DNA from 3 places in the Lactobacillus gallinarum genome. Region 2 is predicted to be linked to each of the others. Evidence: predicted binding sites of a transcription regulator. Region 2 holds the regulator's gene; each other region holds the start of a gene.
What was found. The regulator LexA, encoded in region 2, represses DNA repair genes until DNA is damaged. The targets are predictions, from matches to a motif close to CNAACANNTGTTNG.
Positions count from the first base shown of each region.

Region 1: the regulator LexA is predicted to act here: its motif matches at 1,653-1,666, upstream of recA (recombinase RecA).
Region 3: the regulator LexA is predicted to act here: its motif matches at 1,747-1,760, upstream of xerS (tyrosine recombinase XerS).

Region 1 covers NZ_NFKZ01000001.1:137,675-140,964, reverse strand. Annotated here, with positions in the region: gene B5E95_RS00825 (helix-turn-helix domain-containing protein) at 1-966, shown strand, start outside; gene pgsA (CDP-diacylglycerol--glycerol-3-phosphate 3-phosphatidyltransferase) at 989-1,549, shown strand; gene recA (recombinase RecA) at 1,734-2,831, shown strand; gene rny (ribonuclease Y) at 2,950-3,290, shown strand, end outside.
Region 2 covers NZ_NFKZ01000002.1:76,930-80,219, forward strand. Annotated here, with positions in the region: gene B5E95_RS01550 (uracil-DNA glycosylase) at 1-171, shown strand, start outside; gene B5E95_RS01555 (SGNH/GDSL hydrolase family protein) at 164-949, shown strand; gene lexA (transcriptional repressor LexA) at 978-1,604, opposite strand; gene B5E95_RS01565 (DUF896 domain-containing protein) at 1,756-2,019, shown strand; gene B5E95_RS01570 (YneF family protein) at 2,085-2,303, shown strand; gene B5E95_RS01575 (ABC transporter ATP-binding protein) at 2,387-3,290, shown strand, end outside.
Region 3 covers NZ_NFKZ01000004.1:66,799-70,088, forward strand. Annotated here, with positions in the region: gene B5E95_RS02920 (DegV family protein) at 1-456, shown strand, start outside; gene xerS (tyrosine recombinase XerS) at 650-1,732, opposite strand; gene B5E95_RS02935 (hypothetical protein) at 2,248-2,703, shown strand; gene B5E95_RS02940 (DUF5052 family protein) at 2,806-3,290, opposite strand, start outside.

The DNA.
Region 1 (3,290 bases), on a different contig from region 2:
AGGGCATTTATTCGACAATACGCTCAAGTAGTTGGATTAGATGGGAAAGAATTACTCAGTGACTATCATGAGGATGTTCCAGAAGCGGATCCTGATGAATATGTAGAGAATTCAATTGATAATAAGAGCGAAGAGGTTCGTGAAACTACAAATAACAAGAAGAATTTGTGGAAGAATTACTTGCCAAGAATCGCAATCGCATTAGGTGTAATTATCGTAATCTTAGTTGTATACGTATTGTATGCACGTATTTCATCAAGTGGTCAGCATCATGATACTGATAACAGCGGCGTAACTGTATCATCACAGAAGACATCATCGTCATCTTCTAAGAAGACTAAGCCAGTTGCTGTAAATACAGTTAAGATTAAAAAGATTAATGACAATGAATACCGTGTCCTTGGTCTTAAGAGAAATCGTCGTTTAGTTGTTAAGGCAGGTTCAACTCAAAATACTTCTGCGGGAGTACAAATTAATGGCAATGCAAATAGCTGGCAAGGAACTTTAATTGCTAAGCAAAAGCATACCCTTACTTTACCTTCAAACGCTGAACGAGTTGTAATTACCTTGGGTAATGATAATGGTAGTTCGATTAAGATCGGTGGCAAGAAGGTCCCATACGTACCTAATAATAGCTACAGAACAATTACTTTGTTAATTGGAAAGGCTAAGAAGACTACTACTCATCATACTGATGACAATACTAGTCAAAATGGAACGACTAGCGATAATAATACTAATAACAGTAATACTACTACTCAAAATCAAACTCAGAGCAGCTCTACTACTAGACACAACACTCAAACTAGTCACCAACAATCATCAGCTGCTCAAAGCAGTCAAACAAGACAAAGTAGTCAAACACAACAATCATCAGCTACTCAATCATCAACAACCACTACGCAAAATAACAATGCCGGTGGAAATGATAATGGTGGCAGCGGTGATGAAAATAATGGTAATTAAAGCTTAGGAGAAAATAAGAAGAATGAATTTACCTAATAAACTTACTGTTTTTAGAATCTTTTTGATTCCAGTATTTATGTTAATTATAATTTTCGGTGGGGATGCTCATACTGAAGCCGCTGGTTCAACTGTTGTTTGGAGCTGGGTAATTGCAGCTATTGTTTTTGCCGTAGCTTCAGCTACTGACTGGTTTGATGGTCATATTGCTCGTTCACGCAACATGGTTACCAACTTTGGTAAGTTTGCTGATCCTTTGGCAGACAAGATGTTGACTATGACTGCATTTATTTTCTTAGTTGAATTGAAGCTTGCTCCAGCTTGGGTTGTTGCAATCATCGTTTGTCGTGAATTAGCAGTTACTGGTTTGCGCTTGATTTTAGCTGAAAACAAGGGACAAGTTTTGGCAGCTAAAATGCCTGGTAAGATCAAGACTACTTGCCAAATGTTATCAATCATCTTCTTATTGATCGGTAACTTCTGGTACATCGGTACAATTTTACTTTACCTTGCATTGATCTTTACTATTTACTCAGGTTACGACTACTTCCACCAATCATGGGGCGTATTCAAAGGATCCATGTAAAATTAAAGATAAATTAAAAGAAGCATAGAATTGCTTCTTTTTTTATTTTCTCAAAAAAAAAATTACCTTTTTTTGCGTATTTAATAGTGTAGGCTAAATACTTTGAACATTAGTTTGTATATTGCTTGCAAAGTAGATAATGATCAAAGTATAATTATTGAGTACAAAAATTTAGGAGGAAAACATGCCCAAAGATGAAAAAAAGGCTGCTTTAGATGCAGCGCTCAAGAAAATTGAAAAGAACTTTGGTAAAGGTGCTGTTATGCGTATGGGTGAGAAGGCCGATACTCAAATTTCAACAGTTCCAACAGGTTCACTTGCTTTAGATGCTGCTATTGGTGTTGGTGGCTATCCTCGGGGACGTATTATTGAAGTATATGGACCTGAATCATCTGGTAAGACTACTGTTGCTCTTCATGCAGTAGCTGAAGTGCAAAAACGTGGTGGTACAGCTGCATATATTGATGCTGAAAACGCAATGGATCCAGCATACGCTGAAGCTTTAGGTGTAGACATTGATTCACTTATTTTGTCTCAACCTAATACTGGTGAAGAAGGACTACAAATTGCTGATACTTTAATTTCTAGTGGTGCTATTGATATTGTGGTTGTCGACTCTGTTGCTGCTTTAGTTCCACGTGCAGAAATTGAAGGCGAAATGGGGGATGCCCATGTTGGTCTTCAAGCTAGATTAATGAGTCAAGCTTTGCGTAAGTTATCAGGAACAATTTCCAAGACTAAGACTATTGCAATTTTCATTAATCAGATTCGTGAAAAAGTTGGGGTTATGTTCGGTAACCCTGAAACTACACCTGGTGGTCGTGCTCTTAAGTTTTATTCAACTATTCGACTTGAAGTAAGAAGAGCAGAACAGATTAAGCAATCTGGTGATGTAATTGGTAACCGCGTCAAGATTAAAGTTGTAAAGAACAAGGTTGCTCCACCATTTAAGGTAGCAGAAGTAGATATCATGTATGGTAAAGGTATTTCTCAAAGTGGAGAATTACTTGATATGGCTGCTGACAAGGATATCATTGATAAGGCTGGATCATGGTATTCATATAAGAGCGATCGTATCGGCCAAGGACGAGAAAATGCTAAGAAATATCTTGAAGATCATCCAGATATTTACCAAGATATTCAACAACAAGTTCGTCAGGCATATGGTATTGATGAGAAATCAGTAGCTGATCGTGAAGATCCTGAAAAAATAAAGGAAAAGCGTGAAAAGACTCAAGCAGAGAAGTCTGCTAAAGCTAAAAATACAACTGATGATAAATAAAAAATGATTTTTACCTTGGAATTATGTTCCAAGGTTTTTTCTTGTGGATTGACATGGACCAACAGGTTCTTTATCATAAAAGTTGTGTGAATAATTCTAAAAAAAGGCGATAGTAATCATGAATACAATTATTATGATTCCCGTCGCAACTGCCATTGTTTCAATTTTGGTGGGTACAGTGATTGGCTATGCTATTCGTAAACATTCTTGGGAACAAAAAGCTCAGAATGCACAAAATGATGCTGATCATATTTTAGCCGATGCTCGAGCACAAGTAGCTGCGGTAGAAGCAGAGGTTAATGCACAAAAGCAAGCAGCAGAAGCTGTTAAGCAAAGTGCTGAAAATACTAAGAAAGAAAAAATTCTTGAAGCTCAAGAACAAATTCGTGATTATAAGCAAAAGACTGAAGACAAGTTAAATTTAAAAAAGGATGATTTAGCTCGTCAAGAAAATCGTTT
Region 2 (3,290 bases):
GAACTTAATGAAGCTAAAGATGGATATGTTTGTTCGAAAAAGAAATATACGGTTATTCCAGAATATCATCCTGCGGCTGTATTTTATAATCGTAAATTAAGTGATGATATTGTAAAAGATTGGGAAGCAATAAAACCTTACATCGATAAAGAAAGAGAAAATAATGAGTAACGAAACTTTTTTAATCCCTATTAGACAAAATAATGATTTATCCGATATTGCTCTTAATGAGTTGCGAATGGATTTGGATGAGCATCCCTTGCACCAAAGAGCTTATGCAGAGCTAGCCTATCTACCGGGTAACAACCGTAAATATAGTCTTAACAGTGTGAAAACAATTGATAGCCCATTAAGAAATAAAAAGATCTTATTTTTAGGTTCTTCTGTCACATTTGGTTTTGGTGCATTAGGGGAATCTTTTGTAGACTACTTATGGAAAAAAGATGGCATTGCTGCTATTAAAGATGCAGAAAATGGCACTACTTTGGTAGATCAAGATGCCAGTTATCATGGTGATTCTTATGTTGCTCGTTTTAAGGAAAATCTTAAAACACCAATTGATATGTTGGTTTTGCAACTTTCTACTAATGATGCGCGTACAAACCAGAAGTTGGGAGAAATTAGTCAAAATGACCATTTTGATGTAAAAACAATTATCGGTGCGATGGAATATATTATTAGTCAAGCTCTGACTACATGGCATTGTCCAATTTTGATCTATACAAATCCTTATTTTGAAAGTAATTTGTATAATCAGATGGTAAAAGCAACACATCAATTAGCTAAAAAATGGAATATTAAAGTTCTGGATTTATATAATGATCCGAATTTTAAAGACCAACCTGCTCTTTATATGGCAGACGAAATTCATCCGACCCGTGCAGGTTATTTAGAAAAATGGCTGCCAGTTTTTGAAAATAAATTAACTGAAATTTTGACGAAAAAATAAACCCAAGCTTTTTGCTTAGGTTTAAATATTAATCGATATTATTTCTGTAAAGGCCAACTACTTTACCTAAAATACTTACTTTGGATAAGATAATTGGTGCCATTGTATCGTTTTCTGGTTGTAAACGGTAGTGATCGTTCTCTTTATAAAAGCGTTTAACTGTAGCTTCATTTTCATCAGTCATGGCTACGACAATTTCGCCGTTATTAGCGGTATTTTGCTTTCTGACAATGACGCTATCACCGTTTAAAATTCCCGCATTAATCATACTCTCACCGTGAACTTTTAACATGAAGAGTTCACCAGCATCGTTTTCAAGATCAGGTGGAAGTGGAAAATATTCATCTATGTCTTGAACTGCTAAGATAGGTTGACCAGCAGTGACCACACCAACAACTGGGATTTTCTTTGGCTTAATGCCCAATTCCTTTTTACCTTCATCGGTAATTTCAAGTGCACGAGGCTTAGTTGCATCCTTGATTAAAAGACCTTTGCGTTCTAAGCGGGCTAGATGACCGTGAACAGTAGATGTAGAAGAAAGTTTGACCGCAGCACAAATCTCTCGCACTGTCGGTGGAAAACCACGGCGTTCTACAGTATCATAAATATAGCGTAAAATTTCTAGTTGTTTAGTATCGTTGTTTTTCTTAGACATAATTTTTCTCCGTTATTGTAAAAAAGATAGTATTTATGATTATTTTAACAAATAAATAGCATAATCTCAAACAAATGTTCTATAAAAAGCATCTTTTTTTATTGTATAAAATACGGTAGACTAAAGATTGTTAATGTGAGGTGAATATAAAATGAATAAAGATGCAATGAGTAAAGAAGAAGAAAAAAAGGTAACTGATCGAATTAATGAACTTTACCATAAGAAAGAAAAGGAAGGCTTAACTCCCGAAGAGGAACAAGAACGTAAAGAACTTCACAAAAAATTCCTTGCCAACTTCAGAGCTGCATTTAAGCAAGACGTTGAAAATATGGTAATTATCGATAAAAACGGTAAAGAAGTAACCTCAGAAAGAGCAAAACGTGCTCAAAGAAGAAAAGGTCTTAGAAAAGATTAATTAAGCCTTTTAAAAAAGTGAAAAATTATGTAAGATATTATTGTTAGTTAGATGGAGGATATAATATGAATTTAGGTTTAGCAATATTTTTGATTATTATTGCACTTTTAGTTGGTGCCGTTGCAGGTTTCTATGGTGCAAGAGCATACATGAAGAAGTATTTTAAGGAAAATCCTCCTATTAGTGAAGATATGATCGTTGCTATGATGTCTCAAATGGGACAAAAGCCTTCTAACAAGAAGGTTCATCAAGTAATGAACATGATGAAGCATCAACAAAAGTAATTATTAGATTATTTTGTGGTGTTAAGGCGAAGGATTATTCCTTCGTCTTTTTTGGTGTTCTTTTTAAAGAATGGAGTGAGTAAATGAACATATTTAAAAAACTGGGTTGGTTTTTTAAACAAGAAAGGAAACGTTATATTATCGGAATTACTTTTCTTGCTTTAACCTCTTTAGCCAACTTAATTCCGCCAAGAGTATTAGGACTGATGGCAGATCAGCTGGATCAAGGTCACATCTCATGGGGGCAATATGGGATGTTGGTTCTAGCTGTGTTAGCTGCCGCCTTCGTTTTATATATTTTGCGCTACTTTTGGCGTAAGCAAATTTGGGGCGGGGCCGCAGAACTAGAACGACAAATGCGTTCTAAACTGTTCGACCACTTTATGATCATGGACAGAACATTTTATCAGCGCCACCGAACCGGTGACTTGATGGCCCATGCAACTAACGATGTGACTTCTATTCAAAACGTAGCCGGTGATGGCGTTTTAACTTTAGTCGACTCTCTTGTCATGGGATTATCAACTATGATTGCCATGATCATTTTCGTTGATTGGCGACTAACCATCGTTGCCTTATTGCCACTGCCATTTTTGGCACTAGGCGCTTGGAAGCTTGGGGGTCATTTACACGATGCTTTTGATAAGTCACAGGCGGCTTTTTCACGTTTGAATAATAAGACCCAAGAATCCGTTTCAGGCATCAAGGTGCTGAAGACCTTTGGTCAAGGAAAAGAAGATACTCAGGCCTTTGACAAAATGGTCGATGACACAATTAATATCAATAAAAAAGTGTTTGTATGGGACTCCTTATTTGATCCATTGGGTACGGCAATTATCGGTGCAACCTATGTAATTACCATTATTTATGGTGGACTTTTAGTTACAAATAAAGTGCTATCGATTGGTCAGCTCGTTTCCTTCATTGCCTATATTGCCAACATGGTTTGGCCGATGTTTGCGATTGGTTATTTGTTCAATATTTTGG
Region 3 (3,290 bases), on a different contig from region 2:
GCTATTTTAAAGAAACTGGACGAAATTCGAAAGACAATCGATGAATATTTTGTAGTTGATGATCTTAAGAATTTAAGCAGAGGCGGTCGTTTAAGCAACGCAGGTGCGTTTATTGGTACTATGCTGCAAATAAAACCATTATTAACATTTAATGATGATGGTAAAATTGTTGCTTTTGATAAAATCAGATCTTTAAAGCGTGCTGTTGCCAAGGTTAAGAAACTTACTTTAGAAAAAACTGCAGAATTACCTTATAAGGATAGATTACGTTTATTCGTATTTCATTCTAATGACCTCAAACGAGCAGAAGACATAAAAGAGTTTATTAATACTAACTTCCCAGATAAGCCGGTGGATGTGGCTGAATTCAGTCCTGTAATTGCTACACACTTAGGTGAAAAATCTATTGCGATTGCATGGATGATAGACATTGATAAATTAGATTTAACTAAATAATAAAAGAGGCGCTGTTAAACTAAAAAACAGTGTCTTTTTTATTATTTAATATTAATAGTAAAATTGTTATAGTTGCAGTTATGGATATAATAATAAATTTACTATTATTTATGGAGCAATCAGCAATAACACTTTTGTTATTGCTAAACATATTAAAAACAGCACCATTTTTATATAGTTTGGTGCTGTTTTATTATTTAGTTTCATTTAAATTTTGATGATCATTAGAAATTGCATCTAATGCTGCTCGCTGCTTCTTTTGATCTACGTGAGTATATAAATCTGTGGCAGTTGTTCCTTTTTGACCTAATTGCTGTGCTACTAAAACTTGATCTTTAGTAACAGCATACAATTCAGAAGCTAATGTATGGCGCAATTTATGAGGGGTAAGAGGATGACCAAAGCTGGCTGAATATTTGCTAACCATTTTTTCAATTGCATTAGTAGTCATGCGTTTTGTTTTATTGTGCCATCTTGTTAGAAAGAAAGCCGTTTGCTTAGAATCGGCCATATAACGCTCAGTTCGGATTTTTTTATAATTTTTAATATAGTTTAGAGTCCATTCAGCAATAGGGACACTATCCTTTTGTCCGCCTTTACGCGTGACATCTAAAACTGCGTCCTTTATATTCAAATCTTGCATATCTACGCCAGCACACTCAGAAACTCGAATTCCTGTCCCTAAAATTAAAGCAATAATGGCCATATCTCTTTCTTTATTCATCTTGAAACCAGGTTTAGCTTGCTTATTGCATTTATTTTCATAGTCATGATTAATAAATTTAAGAAATTCGAATTTGAGGTTTCCAGTGTACATGTGTGATTCTAAAACGTGAGCACGATAATTTAATGTTTTAGTATCATTTAAAGACTCAATTTTGAGCATTACGTTGCGCTCAAAATAGGGCTCACCATTATTATTATCTGATGTAATGGTCAAAAATTTAAATAAAGAGCGTAGGGCATTAATAGAACGATTAATAGTAGTGGGGGAGTTCAAGTGTCCTTGCTTATTCTTAGTGTGGCCTAAGTTATCAATGTACAACATGATATCATTTCGCCGTAAATTTGCTAAAGTATCTGGTAAGATATGTTGATTATCTTTTGCAGTAGAGATGCCTTCTTGACGTAACCAATTAAAAAAACGACGTATCTCGGTTAAATATTGATAGGTGGTTGTTAATGAGTGATTAGTACCTAAATTATATTGTTTAACAAAGTCTGGCATATTATCTAGTTCAGTTTTAATTAAGCTAAGATACTTAGTAGATTCCATATTTTCTCCTTACTCGAACAAATGTTTAAATAATTGTATCATAGAAAAAGGCAATAAAAAACACCTATCTTTGGAGATAGGTGAATATTAAAAATCCCAGCTTTAATTACTTTTCTCAACTCAAACGATAATATCTATAGTATTATTGTAAAAAATTGTTCATAAATATTTAAAGAATGGAATAAACCACGTCACTATAACTGGAATACTAGCAACGCCGGTAGCAACCCTTCAGCATTCCAGTTATAGTAACTTTGATTATGTTTATCTATATAATATAGGCATTTAACATCAAGCTAAACAATCTGTATTATTAGACAGTGTTGTTTGTATGGTACAACTTACCTTTCAAGTATTTATTTTAAGATGATTAAATCTAATGATCAAGTCTTAAACGCCAAATTTTCAAAAAATATTTATATTTAATGTTAATTTAGTTTAAAATATTGTTTTTGAAATTTCATGTATAAAAATTGTACAATAAAGACGAAGATTATATAAGACGAGGAAAAATTATGACAGAAGAAATTGATGTAAATTTTCAAGCTAAAAATCCAAGTGGTATTAAATTATTAAATCGTTTGTATGATGGTCATTTAGTATTAAATGATATCGGTGTTCGTTTGGATGAGCAGCTTAATAATGAAAATGAAGAATTAACTGTACCAACTCAAGAAGACGTTAATAATTTGAACGATACTTTTGGCAAGATGGTACAAACTTTTAGTGATATCACAGATGCTTATGGTAACGTTGATACCTTTGCGGATAATTTTGCCGGTACAACTAAAGATTTTGCAGAAAGATTAATCACTGAAATGGTAGACTTTAATAATGGTATTGCTGATATTGGAGATACTGAAGGTGGTCTTGAAAACTATGATAACGATAAACTCAACGATTGGGTTAACCAGGTTATGGGTGATATTGTAGCTACTAATGAAGCTTTCAATACTTTAATTAAGGAATAATAGTGCTTGAAGATCCAATTTAATAAAAGGCAAAATGGCTTTACAATCTTTAGATGGATCAATTAAAAAGGCGTCTCATGTGTGAGGCGCTTTTTTAATATATTATTTCTTTAAACTAGCTATTGGATAAATAGTGTAATCAGCTCTATAAGCAACAAGACGATGACCATCAATTACAAACTGGGTAGCATTCTTCATATCACTTTTATGGATAGAAACGTTTTTACCAGTGAATACAGCAATTGGCATCCCTAGTTGGCTTCTAATCATAACTACTTTAGCATCACCATTCCAGTCATTTTTAAAATTTTGATACATAGTATTTAATAGTGGAACAGCCTTGTTTTGATCATTGATATTAACATGCTTATTAAATTCATCTTCGTAATTCTTTAGTCCTTCATAGGCAATAAGAGTGGAGCCTACGTGAATCATTCTGTTGTGACCGTAATCAATGTCAATTACGCTAGATTTTTCGTTACCATTGCTGTCTTTTTGAGACATCTTTTTATCTGTATGAATATTAACAGATTTTGCCTTAATTTGATCGATCTTTTGTCCATTTGAATCATAAGTGGAAACTGTCA